3 regions of the Ornithinimicrobium avium genome follow, and region 2 is predicted to be linked to each of the others. Evidence: predicted binding sites of a transcription regulator. Region 2 holds the regulator's gene; each other region holds the start of a gene.

Region 1 (6,068 bases), 1.3 Mb from region 2:
GCAGGACCTGCACACCGGCCACCACGACCCCAAGACCCAGGGCGAGTGGACCGCGGTCATGGACGCCAACCGTGACATCACCTGGCGCAGCCTGCTGGGCCGGATCTACCGCACCCGTTCCCACGACTACCGCCAGTACTCCACCCTGTTGCGCCAGGCGCTCGACCGCGTCGAGCAACACACCGAGGAGCTTCTCGCCGCCGACGCCCGAGCCCGCCAGGCGGCCCGCGACCAGGGCCGCCCGACGAGCAGCACCGACGCCCGCGGCCAGACCCGGGCCAGCGCCCCGATCACCCGCGAGCAGGCACTCGCCGACGCCGTGGACCGGGCCGTCTACCAGGCCCTGACCCACCGCCCACCGGCCCGACCGCTGCGCGGCGGGGAGGACTTCCCCGACGCCGACACCCACCCCGCCTACCTCGGCTGGGACATCGTCGACCTGACCCACACCCGCGATGACGGACGCCGACGCCCAGGGGCAGACCCGGACACCGCCCGCGCCGAACGAGAAGCCCAGCAGGCGGCCCAGACCGACCTGGACACACGCACCCGGCCCACCATGGGCGCCGGGCCAGACCCGCTCAGCGGGAGCACCGGGACACGGAGCGCGGGCACCGGGACACAAGGTGGCCAGCCGCGCACCGGCAGGACCACCCAGCCACCCGACCCGAACGACCAACCACCACCGTTCTGACCGAAGGGAGACCGCGGCCCGACCGTTGGACCGGCGCCCCGTCGAGCGGTCGCCGCGACGGAACGGCGCGACTGCTGTCCCGCCTCAGACGAGGTCGCGCTCGAGCAGCGTCTCGGCGAGCTGAACGGTGTTGAGCGCAGCTCCCTTACGGAGGTTGTCGTTGCTGACGAACATCACCAACCCACGTCCGTCCGGCACACTCTGGTCGACCCGGATCCGGCCGACGTAGGAGGCGTCCTTCCCAGCAGCGGTCAGCGGGGTGGGCAGGTCCGCCAGCTCGACGCCCGGAGCGTCCGCGAGCAGCTTCGTCGCCTGTTCAGGGGTGATCGGCCGCGCGAACTCCGCGTGCAGGGCCAGGCTGTGACCGGTGAAGACCGGGACCCTGACGCACGTCCCGGCCACGGCGAGCCCGGGGATCCCCAGGATCTTGCGCGACTCGGTGCGCAGCTTGACCTCCTCGGAGGTCTCCCCGTCCTCGACGAGGTCGCCGGCGAGCGCGACGACGTTGAAAGCGATCGGTGCCACGTAGGCCTCGGGCGCGGGGAGGGCGACCGCGGACCCGTCGTGCGCCAGATCCTCGATGCGGGAGTCGCCCTCCACGGCCTCGCGCACCTGCCCTCCCAGCTCGTCGACACCGGCGACGCCCGAGCCGGACACGGCCTGGTAGGTCGCCACGCGCAGCCGCTCGAGGCCGGCCTGCGCGTGCAGCGGAGCCAGCACCGGCATGGCGGCCATCGTGGTGCAGTTGGGGTTGGCGACGATGCGCGCGCCGCCGTCGCGGACCGCCAGCTGCAGGGCGTCGGGGTTGACCTCGCTGACGACCAGGGGCACGCGCTCGTCCATCCGCCAGGCGGAGGAGTTGTCGACGACCACGGCCCCGGCCTCGGCGAAGCGTGGCGCGTGGACTCGCGACGCCCCGCCGCCGGCGGAGAAGAGGGCCACGTCGATGCCGGAGAGGTCCGCGGTCTCGACGTCCTCGACCACGATCTGGCGAGGTGCGTCATACCCCTCGAGGCCGTTGACCGAGCCCTCCCAGGGCAGCTCGGAGCCCGCGGAGCGCGCCGAGGCGAAGTAGCGGATCGAAGCCACCGGGAAGGCGCGCTCGGAAAGGAGCGTGCGCAGCACCCCGCCGACCTGGCCCGTGGCGCCGACCACCGCCAGGTGCAGATGCCTGCCCGCGTATGCCGTCTCGTGCGTCATCGTGCTCATCGTCCTGTCCCGCCGTAGACCACGGCGTCCTCGTCGGCGTCCAGCTCGAACGCCGTGTGCACCGCCCTGACCGCATCCTCCAGGTCGACCTGGTCGCAGATCACCGAGATGCGGATCTCGGAGGTGCTGATCATCTCGATGTTGACCCCCGCGTCAGCCAGCGCGGCGAACAGCCGGGAGGCGACCGAGGGGTTGGACCGCATACCGGCGCCGATGAGCGACAGCTTGCCCACGTGGCTGGTGTAGAGGACGTCGGCGAAGCCCATCTCGTCCTGCAGCGCGCGGACGGCGGCCACGGTCGTGCGTCCGTCGGCCTCGGGAATCGTGAAGGAGATGTCCGAGGTGGCGGCGTCCGAGGTCGACACGTTCTGGACGATCATGTCGACGGACACCCCTGCGCGGGCGACGGCGCCGACGACGGCGGCGGCGGCGCCCGGCCGGTCGGGTATGCCGACAGCGGTCACCTTCCCCAGCGACCGGTCGTGCGCGATCCCGGAGATGATCGGTTCTTCCATGGTGTCCTCCGTCAGGGGTCGGCCGGTCAGGATCCGCGTGCCCTCCTGGTCGGAGAAGCTGCTGCGGACATGGAGCGGGACGTTGAACCTGCGCGCGTACTCGACGGCGCGAAGGTGCAGGATCTTGGCGCCGTGGGCGGCCATCTCGAGGGTCTCCTCGATGGTGAGCCGGGTGACGCGGCGGGCGCTGGGCACGATGCGCGGGTCGGCGGTGTAGAGCCCGTCGACGTCGGTGTAGATCTCGCAGACGTCGGCGTCGAGCGCTGCGGCCAGCGCGACCGCCGTCGTGTCGGAGCCGCCGCGGCCGAGGGTGGTCACGTCGTCGTCGGTGGAGATGCCCTGGAACCCGGCGACGATCGCGACGCTGCCCTCGTCCAGCGCCCGGCGCACGCGGGCCGGCTGCACGTCGAGCAGCCGGGCGCTGCCGTGGGCGGTGTCCGTGCGCATGCCAGCCATCCAGCCGGTGAAGCTCCGGGCCGGCACCCCGAGCTGCTGGACCGCCATCGCGAGCAGAGCCATCGACATGCGTTCCCCGGCGGAGAGGAGCATGTCCATCTCGCGCTCGGGCGGGACCCCCGGGGCGACCTGGGCGGCCAGGTCGAGCAGCTCGTCGGTGGTGTCTCCCATCGCCGACACCACGACGGCGACCTGGTCGCCGGCCTCACGGACAGCGACGACCCGACGGGCGACACGGGACATCGCCGCGGCGTCGCTGACCGACGAACCGCCGAACTTCATCACGAGCAGGGCCATGGAGCTTCCTGGTGGCAGGGCTTGGGTGGGCACGGGAGACGGCGGTGTCGGAAACCCCGGATGGCAGACCAGTGTAGGGGTGGCGGCAGACCCGGTTGACGTCGGGGAAGCGCGCCGGGGTGCGCAGACGATCCGCGACACGCCGAAACCTGCTCTCGCCTTCGTACAGGCTTTCGATCTACTGTTGTCCACATGGCGCCTCCCGCAGCGCCCGTCGTCCACAGCCTCCAGGTGGTCGACCGGGTCTGTCGGTGGCGGCGCCTAGCGTCTGATCGGACACGGAGACAGACGTCCTCGCAACGGGGGCGACGACCGGAGGTCGGTCGAAGGTAGGCGCGCCCATCACGAGACGAAGGAGCAGACGATGGCTCAGAGCAAGACAGCCCAGACGGCCGCGACACGGGGAGCGGCGGGCAGCGACAAGCTGCGGTCGCTCGATGCCGTCATGGCGCAGATCGAGAAGCAGCACGGCAAGGGCTCGATCATGCGGCTGGGGGACGAGGACCGGCCGCCGATCCAGGTGATCCCGACCGGGGCGATCGCGCTCGACGTCGCGCTCGGCGTCGGCGGTCTCCCGCGCGGTCGCGTGGTGGAGATCTACGGTCCGGAGTCCAGCGGCAAGACCACCGTCGCTCTGCACGCCGTCGCCAACGCCCAGCGTGCCGGCGGCATCGCCGCCTTCATCGACGCCGAGCACGCGCTCGACCCGGAGTACGCCAAGAATCTCGGGGTGGACACCGACGCGCTGCTGGTCAGCCAGCCGGACACGGGCGAGCAGGCGCTGGAGATCGCGGACATGCTGATCCGCTCCGGCGCGCTGGACATCGTCGTCATCGACTCGGTGGCGGCGCTGGTCCCGCGGGCGGAGATCGAGGGCGAGATGGGCGACAGCCACGTCGGTCTCCAGGCGCGACTGATGTCGCAGGCCCTGCGCAAGATCACCGGGGCGCTGAGCACGACCGGCACGACCGCGATCTTCATCAACCAGCTGCGCGAGAAGATCGGCGTCATGTTCGGCAGTCCGGAGACGACCACGGGCGGCAAGGCGCTGAAGTTCTACGCCTCGGTGCGCATCGACGTGCGCCGTATCGAGACGCTGAAGGACGGCACGGACGCGGTCGGCAACCGCACGCGCGCCAAGATCGTCAAGAACAAGGTGTCCCCGCCGTTCAAGCTGGCGGAGTTCGACATCCTCTACGGGCAGGGCATCTCCCGCGAGGGCGGGCTGATCGACATGGGCGTGGAGCACGGCTTCGTGCGCAAGTCCGGCGCCTGGTACACCTACGAGGGCGACCAGATGGGGCAGGGCAAGGAGAACGCCCGCCAGTTCCTCAAGGACAACCCCGACCTCGCCGACGAGATCGACAGCAAGATCAAGACCAAGCTCGGCATCGGCGTCCCCCGCCCTGCAGCCGCCGACGACCTCCCGGCCGGGGTGGACCCGGTCACCGGTGAGGTCTCGGTCGACTTCTGATGGCCGCCGACGCCGAGCGGCTGGACGCGGCGCGCGAAGCACTGGCGGCGGCGGAGGCCGCCGCCAGTGCCTCCGGGCTCCGGCCCGCCGAGGAGAAGCGACGAGGCGGACGAGAGCCGGACGGCGCAAGTTCAGGCGGCGGACCGCCGGGTAGGGGGCTCATCGGCGCTGGACGTCCCGGAGAGCCGGACCCGCACGACGTCGCCCGGCGTAGCGTGCTCCGTCAGCTGGCGATGGGGCCGCGCACGCGCAAGCAGCTGGAGGACAAGCTGCGCGACCGTGGCACGGCTCCCGACGTCGCGGCGCGGGTGCTCGACCGGATGGGCGAGGTCGGCCTGGTCGACGACGAGGCGTACGCCGAGATGTTCGTCCGCTCCCAGCAGGAGACCAAAGGGCTGGCCGCCAGTGCCCTGCGGCACGAGCTGCGCCGCAAGGGGGTCGCCGACGAGCTCGTCGACGCCGTGCTGGACGAGGTCGACCCCGAGCGCGAGAAGGACCAGGCGCGGGCTCTGGTCACGCGGCGGCTGCGGACCATGCGCGGCCTGGACCGGGAGGTCCAGACCCGCAGGCTGGCGGCCTACCTGGCCCGAAAGGGCTACGGCTCGTCGGTGTCCTACCAGGTGGTGCGCGAGGCGCTCGACTCCCTGCCCGAGCACAGCCGGGACTGAGCCCGCGACCGGCTGTGCCGGCCGGTCAGTGCTCGTCCTCGCGGATCGCCTCGCTGATGCGGTCGCGCAGCTGTGTGTACTCCGGGACCGAGCGCAGCTCGTCCAGCAGCAGCCGGTCGTAGTGCGAGGAGATCTGCACCGGCTGGTCCATCACGACACGGCCGGGGCGGGGCGACATCACGATGACCCGGTCGCCGAGGAAGACCGCCTCGTCGACCGAGTGCGTGATGAAGAAGATCGTCTTCTTCTTCTGCCGCGCGATCGTGAGCAGCTCGTTCTGCAGCCGGTGCCGGGTGATGGCGTCGAGGGCGCCGAACGGCTCGTCCATCAGGATGATGCCCGGGTCCGTGGCCAGGACCCGGGCGATCTGGCAGCGCTGCTGCATACCGCCGGAGAGCTCGTAGGGCTTGGCGTCCATGAACTTGACGAGCCCGACCAGGTCCAGCGCCTCCTCGGCCGCGGCGCGGCGTTCCGCCGCCGGCGTGCCGCGGAAGCGCAGGCCCAGCTCGACGTTCTTGCGGACGGTGAGCCAGGGGTAGAGGTTGGCCTGCTGGAAGACGACGCCGCGCTGGGCACCGGGGCCCCGCACCGGCTCCCCGCCGGCCAGGACCTGACCGCCGGTGGGCCGCAGGAAACCGGCGATCGCCTTGAGCAGCGTGGTCTTGCCGCACCCGGAGGGACCCACGACGCACACGAACTGGCCCGCCGGGATCTGCACCGAGGTGTCGGCCACCGCGTGCACGACCTCGCCGGCG
Region 2 (6,068 bases):
TGACAAGGAGATGGTTCAGATGACCACACGTTCCGAGTACCGCGTGGACCCCACGCTCGACACCGTCGCGCACGAGGACCACCACATTCTACCGACCGCGGGTGGCTACGCCCTGGGGGTCCTGCGGATCGCCTTCGGGTTCACCTTCCTGTGGGCCTTCGTCGACAAGCTGTTCGGTTTCGGCTTCGCCACCCCGGCGGAGCGCGCGGTCGTCAACGGCGGCTCTCCCACCACCGGCTACCTGTCCGGCGTCGAGGGTCCGCTCGCGTCCTTCTACCACGGGATGGCCGGCAGCGGACTCGTCGACTTCCTGTTCATGGCTGGCCTGCTGGGGATCGGCCTGACGCTGATCCTGGGTGCGGGCGCCCGGATCGGTGCGCTGGCCGGAGTGCTGATGTACGTGTTCATGTACGGGGCTTCCCTGCCGACGGTCACGAACCCGTTCCTCGACGACCACCTCACCGGAGCGCTCGTCCTCGTGGTCATCGCCACCATCCCCGCGGCATGGTCCTACCTGGGCATGGGGTCCTGGTGGGCCCGCATCGCCCCGGCCTGGCTGCGCTGAGCCCGCCGTGAGCGCCACGGTGCAGGCCTCCGGGTCGGTGCTGGTCGGCGTGGACGGATCGGCGCACAACGCCTCCGCGGTCGCCTGGGCGGCCGCGGAGGCGCTGTCATCCTCAGCCACGCTGGTGCTGGTGCACGACGACGGAGGCGTAGGAGGAGCGGCGGCGCGGGCCACGCTGGAACGCGCCACAGCTGGTGCCCTGCAGGTCGACAAGGACCTGCAGGTGGTCGCCCGGGTCGCCGGCGCGTCGGGCCCGGCGGCCGGTCTGGTCCGCACGGCCCGCGAACAGGTCCGGGACGCGCAGGACGAGGGCGTCGGCGCCGAGCCGATGCTCGTCGTGGGTCGGCGCGGGGCCGGCGGGTTCCGGGAGATGACCCTGGGGTCCACCGCCCGTCGGCTGGCTCACGAGACGGACGGCCCGGTCACGGTGATCGTCCCCAGCGGCTGGGACCCGGGAACGCTCGAGCCGGCCGCACCCGTGGTCGTCGAGGCGGTCTCCGACAGGGCACTGGCCGCGGCGACAGCCAGGGCGGTCCGCCTGGGTCGTCCGCTCGTGGCGGTCGCCACCTGGTCGGTCCCGGCCGACGAGGCGATGATCGGCAGGACCATCCCGCAGGTCTGGTCCGAGCACGCCGACCGGGCCGAGAGCGGTCTGGAGGAGGCGCTGCGACCGTGGCGCGCGGCATACCCCGGTCTGGAGATGGTGGCGTTGGCCACCGACCGTCACCCGGTGGCGGCGCTGCTCGACCAGGCCTCCGGCGCCGAGGTGCTCATGGTCCCTCGTGGGGCCACCGCGGCCGCGGTCGTGGAGCACGCTGAGTGCCCGGTCTTGGTCCTGTGAGGGCGGAAGGAAGGGCCGTCGGGAGCATCCCGGCGGCCCTTCCGCACGTCGGCACCGTGCCTGCGGGGTCGGGCGTGGGGGCGCCGTGGCGGCCGGGCGTGGATGATGGGGGGATGGAAACCGACCATCTCCCGCCCCGCACCGCGGTGGACGAGCATCGGTATGCCGTGCTGCGCGACCTGCTCGCCGACGGCGGGGTCGTGGTGCTCAGCGGCGCGGGCATGTCGACCGCCTCGGGGATCCCGGACTACCGCGGACCCGACGGCCTGCGTCGGGTCCAGCCGATGCAGCACGCAGAGTTCGCCGGCTCCGCGCAGGGTCGGCAGCGCTACTGGGCGCGCGCCTACACCGGGTGGGAGCGCTTCGACGCGGCCCGGCCCAACGCCGCCCACGTCTCGGTCGCCGACCTGCAGGCCGCCGGGCTCGTCACGGGCATCATCACCCAGAACGTCGACGGGCTGCACCAGCGCGCCGGCGCCACCGGTGTCGTCGAGCTGCACGGCAACCTCGGCCGGGTGGTCTGCCTCGACTGCGGGGAGACCTACGACCGCGAGCAGGTGCACGCGTGGCTGGCAGTGGCCAACCCCGACTTCGACCCGGGGACCGTCGCCGAGGTGCGACCCGACGGCGACGTGGTCCTGCCCGAGGACCTCGTCCGCACCTTCCGCGCGCCCCGGTGCCTGGTCTGCGGGCACGACCGGCTCAAGCCGGACGTCGTCTTCTTCGGCGGGTCGGTGCCGCGGGAGGTCGTCGAGGAGGCGTTCGAGGTGACCGGCCGGGCGGACATGCTCCTGGTGCTCGGCTCATCCCTGCAGGTGATGAGTGGTTACCGGTTCGTGCGCAGGGCCGCGCGTGACGGCATACCCGTGGGCGTGGTGACGCGCGGCCGGACGCGCGGCGACGCCGAGGCGACCGTGCAGCTGGACGCTCTGCTCGACGACGTCCTGCCCCGCCTGGTCGAGGACCTCGTCGATACCGGCGGTGCTGAGGGTGCGGCAACGCGCTGAGCGTGGTGCGATGAGGGGAGCAGCGCGCCCCCCGGCGCGCCCGGAAGGCTGGAGGAGCGACGTGGACGTGACGCAGGAAGAGATCGACGGCCTCTACGACCTCGAGGTGCGCAGCGTCGACGGCGACCGGCTGGGACCGGTGCGCCAGGTCTACCTGGACGATCGGACTGGTCGGCCGGCCTGGATCGCGGTGCACACCGGGTGGTTCGGCCACCGTGAGCACCCCGTGCCGCTCTCCGGCGCCGAGCGCACCGAGGAAGGTCTGCGCGTGTCGGTCTCCGGCGAGGAGGTGCGCGAGGCGCCCACCGTCGAGCCTGACGAGCACCTCGGGCCCGAGCTGGTCGCCGAGCTGCGGCGCTACTACGCGCTGGAGGAGGGCGAGGAGAGCGCGGACGCTCCGCTCGGCGGGGACGGCCCCGGGGTATGGCGCGAGGAGGGCTCGGACGTCGTCGGCGACGGGACGCTGACCCCCGAGCAGGCTGTGACCGGCGCCCCGCTCAACATCCTGCGCGGCGACCCCGACGAACTCGCGGAGCGGCCCGTGCTGCGGCGCCACGAGCGTCCCTGACCCGCGGCGCCGGGACGGAATTGGCACCTGGCCCTCAGGTGTGGTCTGCTCATCCTTGGCCGTCTCGCGAGCGGCGGCCGAGGAACCAGGAGGATGACGTGATCTCGCAGGAGCAGCTCAACGCCCTGTACGACGCCGAGGTGGTGGACCAGGGCGGCGAGAAGGTCGGCACGATGGGCCAGGTCTACCTGGACAACAAGACTGGCGAACCTGCCTGGGTCACGGTGCGGACCGGGTGGTTCGGCGGCCGACGGGTCTTCGTCCCGCTGAGCACCGCCGAGATCGTCCACACCCAGATCCGGGTGCCCTACAGCACCGCGATGATCAAGGGCGCCCCCGACATCCCGTGCGACGGGCACCTGTCCGAGGACGACGAGCAGGACCTGTTCGAGTACTACGTCGTCGACGACGGTCCGGCGCCCTCCGCCTGAGCCGGTCCGCACAGCGGACGCCGCACACCCGGGCAGCACAACGCCGCCCCGGTCGAGTGGGGCGGCGCTGCGGGGTCGCCCGACGCACGTGGCAGCCGGCGTCGGACGAGGCTCGTCGGTCCGGTCAGACGCGTCGCAGGACGGCGGTGACCTTGCCCAGCACGACGGCGTGGTCGCCGTCGATCGGCTCGTAGGCCGGGTTGTGCGGCATGAGCCAGACCTTCTCCTTGCTCTTCTTGTAGGTCTTGACCGTCGCCTCGTTGTCGAGCATCGCGGCGACGATGTCGCCGTTGACCGCAGTGGGCTGTCGGCGCACCACGACCCAGTCGCCGTCGCAGATCGCCGCGTCGACCATCGAGTCGCCCACGACCTTGAGCAGGAAGAGCTCGCCCTCGCCGACGATCTGGCGGGGCAGCGGGAAGACGTCCTCGATGGCCTCCTCGGCCAGGATCGGCCCGCCGGCGGCGATCCGCCCGACGACGGGGACGTAGGACGCCTCGGGACGGGCGTCGCCGATGCCCGTCTCGTCGTAGGCGTCCGCAGCCGGCTCATTGCGCTGCGAGCCCGCGGTGGCGCGCCGGTAGCCCACGCCGTCGCCGGACCCGGGCACGACGACCTCGATCGCCCGGGGGCGGTGGGGGTCGCGGCGCAGGAAGCCCTTGCGCTCGAGCATCTTGAGCTGGTGGGCGACCGAGCTGGGTGAGGTCAGGCCCACCGCCTCGCCGATCTCGCGCAGGCTGGGCGGGTAGCCCCTGGCGTCGACCGAGTCGCGGATGACCGCCAGCACGCGCTGCTGACGGTTGGTGAGCTTGGCGCCCCCGTCGCGGTCGGGCATCTCGTGGATCGTTGCCATGTCCTTCTTCCCCGTCTCCTCCGGCTGCCAGGTCCTGACCGTCAGGCCAGGTCAGAGGGTTTGTCAGTGGTCGCTGATTGAGTTCCTGACATGCACACAGCGTACGGCGCACGGAGGGATCGAGCAAACATCTGTTCGATCGGCGTGTCGACAAAGCCGGACACTCGTGCTAGACATAGGACAGACGTGCTATCGCACACGCGTCTGATGACCACGAGGAGGACCACCATGAGCACAGCAGTCGTCGACCTGTTCCCCGTCGCCGGTGCCGAGCCGTTCGGCGTCCCGGCCTCCCGGCGTCGGGGTGGCCACCTGCGCGTCGTCGCTCCGCACGAGCGGGTCGCCGGGACGACGGATCCTCTGCGCATCACCCGGCGCGGACGGCTGACCCTGACCAGCACCGTCGTGCTCGTCCTGGTCCTGGCCGTGGCCTCCCTCGTCAGCGCGCTGGGACCAGCCGGTGCCAGCAGTGCCGTGACCGTGGAGCCGGGGATGACCCTCTCGCAGCTCGCCGCGGAGCAGCTGCCCGAGGTTCCGCTGAGCCAGGCCGTCACCGACATCCAGCGCGCCAACCGGCTGAGCACGACCGACATCGCAGCGGGCCAGACCCTCGTGATCCCCGGCCGCTGACGCGGCAGGCGGCCGCTCTCTGATGCGGCTGCCGCCGGCTCGCAGAGCCGCGGTCCGGTCCGCTCAGCCCGGTTCGCTGCCCTGCTCCTCGCCGGCGGAAATGGCCTGCCACACCACCGGCAGCTGCTCGGTGGAGATGAAGTAGCCGGTCAGGTGCGGGTCGAACATGAGCCCGGCGATCTCGGCCGAGAGGTAGACGTCGGCGGAGCTCACGACTTCCTGCGGCTCCAGCGAGATCGCCCGCATGTCCTCGTCCGCGCGGATCATGCCGTTCTGCACCGCGAAGTGCCGGGCCCGCTCGGCGTTGGTGAAGGTCAGCAGCATCAGCTGGTCGTCGATCTCGGCAGCCGCCGGCGACTCGAGCCCTTCCTCGCCGACCGCGATGAACCACCAGCTGGGCAGGCCCATCGTGGCCCGCCACAGCGCGGTCATCCCCTCGTGGTCCTCGGGCCCCTCGACGCGTGCGGCGAGCAGGTCGGTCTCGGTCTCGGCCGGGGGGAGCAGGCCGGAGGGTAGAGACTCCTCGGGCGCCACGCCGGGGTCGTCCTGAGGTGCCCCGTCGCGGCGTGCGTCGTCCTGGAAGGGCATCGAGGTGGGCTCGGTCATGATTCCATGGCACCACACCCGCAGCGCCAGACCCAATCCCGGCGCGCGCCTGTGGATGTGCCGACGTGGTTGTCGGAGGAGGCGGTTACGGTCGGGGCATGACGCGCAGCGAGGACCCGGCAGGAGCCACCATGGTCGAGGGAGCGGGTGTCGGCACCCCCGACGAGACGCTGGTGGCCACGGCCCACGACGCGTTGCGCCGCCTGGTCGGCAGCCCCGGTGCGCAGTTCCGGGACGGGCAGCTCGACGCCGTGCTCGCCCTGGTGCAGGAGCGCTCGCGGGTGCTCGTCGTGCAGCGCACCGGGTGGGGCAAGTCCGCGGTCTACTTCGTGGCGACCGCGTTGCGGCGGGCCCAGCACGCCGGACCCACGATCATCGTCTCCCCCCTGCTGGCCCTGATGCGCGACCAGATCGCCGCGGCCGCCCGGGCCGGCGTCCGGGCGGTGACGATGAACTCGGCCAACGCCACCGAGTGGGACACCGTGCGGGCGGCCCTGGCGGCCGACGAGGTCGACGTCCTCCTGGTCAGTCCGGAGCGGCTCAACAACCCGCGCTTCCGCGAGGAGC
Region 3 (6,068 bases), 670 kb from region 2:
AGCGGCAGCAGGTCCTGACCGTCGGCGAGCCGGCCGCCACCGGCGGCCCCGGGAGCGAAGGTAGCGGCGTCGCGAGGGGCGCTCAGCCCCAGGTGCCGCCAGGCGGCGGGGCTGGCCGCCCGTCCTCGCGGCGTGCGCACCATGAAGCCTTCGCGCACCAGGTAGGGCTCGGCCACCGTCTCCACCGTGTCCGGCTCCTCCCCGACCGCGACAGCGAGCGTGGACAGCCCGACGGGTCCGCCGCCGAACCGGGTGCACAGCGCTTCCAGCACGGCCCTGTCCAACCGGTCCAGGCCGAGCTCGTCGACGTCGAAGAGCTTCAGCGCGGCGTGCGCCGCGGCGTCGTCGACCCGGGCGTCGCCGTGCACCTGCGCCCAGTCGCGCACGCGGCGCAGCAGCCGGTTGGCGATCCGGGGCGTGCCGCGGGAACGGGAGGCGATCTCCTCGATGCCGGGCACGTCCGCCTCGATGCCCAGCAGCTCGGCGTTGCGGGTGAGGATCGTCACCAGGTCCCTGGTGGCGTAGTAGTCCAGGTGGCCGGTGAAGCCGAAGCGGTCGCGCAGCGGTGCGGGGAGCAGCCCCGCCCGGGTCGTGGCACCGACGACGGTGAAGGGTGGCAGCTCGAGCGGGATCGCGGTGGCGCCGGGGCCCTTGCCGACGATGACGTCGACCCGGAAGTCCTCCATCGCCAGGTAGAGCATCTCCTCGGCCGGCCGCGACATCCGGTGGATCTCGTCGAGGAAGAGCACCTCCCCCTCGACGAGCGAGGACAGGACGGCCGCCAGGTCGCCGGCGTGCTGGATGGCCGGGCCGGAGGTGATGCGGATCGGCTGCTCCATCTCGGCGGCGACGATCAGGGCCAGCGTCGTCTTGCCCAGACCGGGCGGTCCGGAGAGCAGCACGTGGTCGGGCGGCGAGCCGCGCCGCCGCGCCGCCTCCAGGACCAGGCCCAGCTGGTCGCGCACCCGGTGCTGGCCGGGGAAGTCCGCGAGCCGGCGCGGGCGCAGCGCCGCCTCGACACGCCGCTCCTCCTCGTTGGAGCCGACGTCCACGACCCGGCCGGCGACCGCTTCCCCACCGTCGTCGACGCCGATCTCCCGCGAGCCGTCGGCCCAGCCGGGGGAGTCCTCCAGGCTCACCGGCCCAGCTCCCTGAGGGCGGCACGCAGGATCTCGGAGACCTCGGTGGGTGCGTCGGCGCCGCGCGTGACGGTCGTCACGGCGTCGGTGGACTGCTTGGCGGACCAGCCCAGGCCCTCGAGCGCCTCCCTGACCTGGCCGTGCACGGCCCCGCCCGCACCGGCGGCCGCGGGCCGGGCCGTGAGGTCGGCCGCTCCCGCGCCGGTGGCGAGGATCTTGTCCTTGAGCTCGAGCACGAGCCGCTCGGCCGACTTGCGCCCGATGCCCGGCACCTTGGTCAGCGCCGCCAGGTCACCCTGGGCCAGTGCCCGCCGGACCTCGTCGGGGGCGTGCACCGCCAGCATCGCCAGGGCGAGGCGCGGCCCGACCCCCGAGACCGTCTGCAGCTGCTGGAAGAGGGCCTTGGCGTCGGCCCCGGCGAAGCCGTAGAGCGTCAGGGACTCCTCGCGCACGACCAGGCTGGTCTCCAGGTCGGCCTCCTGCCCGGGGCGGTGGTCGGCCGCGGTGGCGGGCGTGGTGTGGACGAGCAGCCCGACGCCGCCGACCTCGACGACGACGTGGTCCAGGCCGACGTGGCGGACGGCTCCGCGCACGGAAGCGATCACGGGACGATCCTCCTGGTGGTCAGGGACGTTCGGGCGCCCGAGCGGGCGGACGCCGACCGGGTGGCGGCCCGGTGCTGGGCGTGCAGCTGCGCCAGCCGGTTGGGCGCGGCGTCCTGGGCACGCAGCTCTGCCTGCTGGATGAGGTTGCCGGCCTCGGTGCCGCCCACCAGGCGCTCGTCGGCCCCGCTGCGCCACAGGTGGCAGATGGCCAGGGCCAGGGCGTCGGCGGCGTCCGCCGGTCGCGGGGCGACCTGCAGCCCCAGGATCCGGGTCACCATGTTCGTCACCTGCGCCTTGTCGGCGCGACCGTTGCCGGTGACGGCCGCCTTGACCTCCGAGGGCGTATGCATGCCCAGGGCCAGGCCGAGCCGCGCGGCCGCGAGCATCGGGATCGCCGAGGCCTGGGCGGTGCCCATGATCCCCTTGATGTTCGCCTTGGCGAAGACCCGCTCCACCGCCACGGCGTCCGGCGCCCAGTCGGCGATCCACTGGTCGATCTCGGTCTGGACCGACAGGAGCCGGTCCTGCGGCTCCTGGTCCACGGGGGTGCGGACGACCCCGACCGCGACCATCCGCAGCCGACGGCCGGGCAGGCCCTCGACGACGCCGATCCCGCACCGGGTCAGCCCGGGGTCGACTCCGAGCACGCGCACGATCGACCTCCTGGTTCGGTGTCGCCACGACCCTCGTGAGGACGCGACCCGCGCGGCGCGCGGTGCGGACAGGTGTTCGCACCCCACGCTAGTCCACGGTGGCGCCGCCGCGGGACCGCGACACGCTCCCGGGGCGGTCAGTCCTCCTCGAGCGCCTCGAGGACCACGTCGGGGATGTCCGCGTTGGAGTAGACGTTCTGCACGTCGTCGCAGTCCTCCAGGGCGTCGATCACCCGCATCACCTTGCGCGCGCCGTCTGCGTCCATCGTGACCTCCATGCTGGGCACGAAGGTCACCTCGGCGGAGTCGTAGTCCAGGCCGGCCTCCTGCAGCGCGGTCCGCACCTGCACCACGTCGGCCGCGTCGCTGATGACCTCGAAGACGTCGTCGAGGTCGGAGACCTCCTCGACGCCGGCCTCGAGCACGGACTCCAGCAGGGTGTCCTCGGTGAGCTCCCCGGAGTCCTGCTCCTTGGGGACCACGACCTGGCCCTTGCGGTTGAACAGGTAGGCCACCGAGCCGCTGTCGGCCATCGTGCCGCCGTTGCGCGTCAGGGCGGTGCGCACCTCCATGACCGCACGGTTCTTGTTGTCGGTCAGGCACTCGATGTAGAGCGCCACGCCGCCGGGCGCGTAGCCCTCGTAGGTCAGCGCCTCGTAGCTCGCCCCACCGGCCTCCGCGCCGGACCCGCGCTTGACGGCGCGGTCGATGTTGTCGTTGGGCACCGAGGACTTCTTCGCCTTCTGGATGGCGTCGAACAGCGTCGGGTTGCCGGCCGGGTCGCCGCCGCCCATCCGGGCCGCGACCTCGACGTTCTTGATCAGCTTGGCGAAGAGCTTGCCCCGCTTGGCGTCGATGACCGCCTTCTTGTGCTTCGTCGTCGCCCACTTGGAGTGGCCGCTCATCCGCTCTCCTTCGCTCGCCGCAGCTGACGTGAACAACCCACGATGCTACTAGGCGCGGGTCAGGACGCGGTAGCGACCGTGGGACGCACGGCCGCGTGGTGCGCGCAGCAGATGCGCACGAAGAGCTGGTGCACGCGGTCGTCGCCGCTGACCTCGGGGTGGAAGGAGGTCGCCAGCAGGTTGCCCTGGCGCACCGCGACCACAGCGTCGTCGACGCGTGCCAGGACCTGGACCCCGGGGCCGTGGTGCTCGACCCGCGGTGCCCGGATGAACACGGCGGGGAAGGGCCGCTCCGGCTCCAGCAGCGCCGGCACCACCAGACCGGCCTCGAAGGAGTCGACCTGCCGCCCGAAGGCGTTGCGCCGAACGGTCATGTCGATGCCGCCGAAGGTCTGCTGCTCCGCGTGGCCGTCCAGGATCTGGTCGGCGAGCTGGATCATGCCCGCGCAGGACCCGTAGACGGGCAGGCCCGCACGCACGAGGGCGCGCACCGGCTCGTGCAGCCCGAAGATGCGGGCGAGCCGGTCGATCGTGGTCGACTCCCCGCCCGGCACGACGAGACCGTCCAGGCCCTCGAGCTCCTCCGGGCGACGTACCCTGCGCACCGCCGCCCCGGACCGCTCCAGGGCCGCGACGTGCTCGCGCACGTCGCCCTGGACGGCCAGGACGCCCACGAGGACCGGGGCCGTGGTCACCAGCCCCGCTCGGCGAGGCGGTGCGGCTGCGGGATGTCGTCCACGTTGATCCCGACCATCGCCTCGCCCAGGCCGCGGGAGACCTGCGCGATCGTGTCGGGGTCGTCGTGGAAGGTGGTGGCCTTGACGATGGCGGCGGCGCGCTGGGCCGGGTTGCCGGACTTGAAGATGCCGGAGCCGACGAAGACGCCCTCGGCGCCCAGCTGCATCATCATCGCGGCGTCCGCCGGCGTGGCGATGCCGCCCGCGGTGAAGAGCACCACGGGCAGCCTGCCGCTCCGGGCGACCTCCTTGACCAGCTCGACGGGCGCCTGCAGCTCCTTGGCCGCGACGTAGAGCTCGTCCTCGGCCATCGAGGTGAGCCGCTGGATCTCGCCACGGATGGAGCGCATGTGCGTGGTCGCGTTGGACACGTCACCGGTGCCGGCCTCGCCCTTGGAGCGGATCATCGCCGCGCCCTCGGTGATCCGCCGCAGCGCCTCGCCCAGGTTGGTCGCGCCGCAGACGAAGGGGACGGTGAAGGCCCACTTGTCGATGTGGTTGGCGTAGTCGGCCGGGGTCAGCACCTCGGACTCGTCCACGTAGTCCACGCCGAGGCTCTGCAGGACCTGGGCCTCGACGAAGTGACCGATCCGAGCCTTGGCCATGACCGGGATGGAGACGGCCTCGATGATGCTGTCGATCATGTCGGGGTCGCTCATCCGCGACACCCCGCCCTGGGCCCGGATGTCGGCGGGCACGCGCTCCAGCGCCATGACCGCGACCGCGCCGGCGTCCTCGGCGATCTTCGCCTGCTCGGCGGTGACGACGTCCATGATGACGCCGCCCTTGAGCATGTCGGCCATGCCGCGCTTGACGCGGGTGGTGCCGGTGCTGGACGTGGTGGGCTCGCTCATCGTTGCCTCTCAAGGACGGTGCCCACGCACCTCGCGGTGGCGCACGGCGAGGGGTGGGCGGCTCGGTGCCGGGTGGGTCGGGGTGGCCGCGCAGGCGGCACCGCACCATTCTACGAGGCCGGGCCCCCTGCTCCGCACGCGCGGTCGTAGACCTGCTCCCACCGCTCGACCACCTCTGCCCAGTCCCAGCGTCGGGCGCGGGCCGCGCCCCGCTCCCCCAGCTCGAGCGCGAGGCGCCTGTCGGTCAGGACCGTCGCCACCGCACGTGCCAGGACGTCGGGGTCGCCGACGGGGACCAGCAGTCCGGCGTCCCCGACCACCTCGGCGAAGGCAGGCAGCGAGGAGGCCACGACCGGGGTCCCCGCCGCCATCGCCTCGGCCAGCACGATCCCGAAGCTCTCGCGCCCGGTGTGCGGGGCCACCAGCACCTCACAGGTATGCAGCAGCGCCAGCCTGGTGGGGCCGTCCACCTCCCCCAGGTCGACGGTGCCGTCCACGCGGGTGCGGCCCGGACCGGCCAGCACGACCTGGACCCCGGGGACCAGCTGCCGCAGCAGCGGCAGGGCAGCCGCGAGCACGTCGAGGCCTTTGCGCGGCTCGTCCCGACGACCGAGGAACAGGACGGTCGGTGCTCCGGCGACCATCCCCGGCGGTCGTGGGAGGAGGGCGTCGGCGCGGGCGTGGGCGGCGACGTCGATCGCGTTGGGCAGCACCTCCGGGTCGACCCCGTAGAGCGACCTCGCCAGCTGCGCCGCGGACTCGGAGACGGCGGTGGTGACCGGAAGCGGCCCGAGCCTGCGGCGCAGGACCGGCCCGAGCACGCGGTCCGCGCCGCACCCGGGACGCGCCGCGTGGAAGGTCGTGACCGTCGGGACGCCCGCCTGTCGCGCCCGGCGCACCGCGGACGTGCCCAGCCCCGGCGTGCCGGGCTCGTGGACGTGCAGCACGTCGGGCGACAGCAGCTCGAGCCAGGCGGCGACCCGGGCGGTCACGGCGGGACCCAGGGCGAGCCGGGCCACGGAGCCGTTGGCCGGGACCGGATGGCCGCGCCCCGCGCTGCGGACCGCTGCGCCCGGCAGCGTCCCGGTGGCCGGCCGGCCCGGCGCCATCACCGAGACCGTGTGGCCCCGCTCCGCCAGGTGGCCGGCGAGCCCGAGCACCTGCCCCTGGACACC

Evidence for each region. Region 2 encodes LexA, which represses DNA repair genes until DNA is damaged. Its sites were predicted from a motif close to TCGAACANNTGTTCGA; they were not measured.
Region 1: a site for LexA is predicted at 3,333-3,348, ahead of recA (recombinase RecA). Genes of this name have one in related genera too.
Region 3: a site for LexA is predicted at 2,462-2,477, ahead of ruvC (crossover junction endodeoxyribonuclease RuvC). Genes of this name have one in related genera too.

What each region holds. Positions count from the first base shown of each region.
Region 1 covers NZ_CP031229.1:24,723-30,790, forward strand. The annotation lists gene DV701_RS00095 (HNH endonuclease signature motif containing protein) at 1-694, shown strand, start outside; gene DV701_RS00100 (aspartate-semialdehyde dehydrogenase) at 779-1,894, opposite strand; gene DV701_RS00105 (aspartate kinase) at 1,900-3,171, opposite strand; gene recA (recombinase RecA) at 3,617-4,645, shown strand; gene DV701_RS00115 (regulatory protein RecX) at 4,645-5,313, shown strand; gene DV701_RS00120 (ABC transporter ATP-binding protein) at 5,339-6,068, opposite strand, start outside.
Region 2 covers NZ_CP031229.1:1,372,965-1,379,032, reverse strand. The annotation lists gene DV701_RS06255 (hypothetical protein) at 20-565, shown strand; gene DV701_RS06250 (universal stress protein) at 573-1,406, shown strand; gene DV701_RS06245 (Sir2 family NAD-dependent protein deacetylase) at 1,520-2,413, shown strand; gene DV701_RS06240 (PRC-barrel domain-containing protein) at 2,481-2,981, shown strand; gene DV701_RS06235 (PRC-barrel domain-containing protein) at 3,080-3,412, shown strand; gene lexA (transcriptional repressor LexA) at 3,537-4,265, opposite strand; gene DV701_RS06225 (LysM peptidoglycan-binding domain-containing protein) at 4,494-4,895, shown strand; gene DV701_RS06220 (hypothetical protein) at 4,959-5,501, opposite strand; gene DV701_RS06215 (RecQ family ATP-dependent DNA helicase) at 5,633-6,068, shown strand, end outside.
Region 3 covers NZ_CP031229.1:700,857-706,924, forward strand. The annotation lists gene ruvB (Holliday junction branch migration DNA helicase RuvB) at 1-1,094, opposite strand, end outside; gene ruvA (Holliday junction branch migration protein RuvA) at 1,136-1,744, opposite strand; gene ruvC (crossover junction endodeoxyribonuclease RuvC) at 1,741-2,397, opposite strand; gene DV701_RS03345 (YebC/PmpR family DNA-binding transcriptional regulator) at 2,535-3,302, opposite strand; gene pdxT (pyridoxal 5'-phosphate synthase glutaminase subunit PdxT) at 3,362-4,000, opposite strand; gene pdxS (pyridoxal 5'-phosphate synthase lyase subunit PdxS) at 3,994-4,893, opposite strand; gene DV701_RS03360 (glycosyltransferase family 4 protein) at 5,004-6,068, opposite strand, start outside.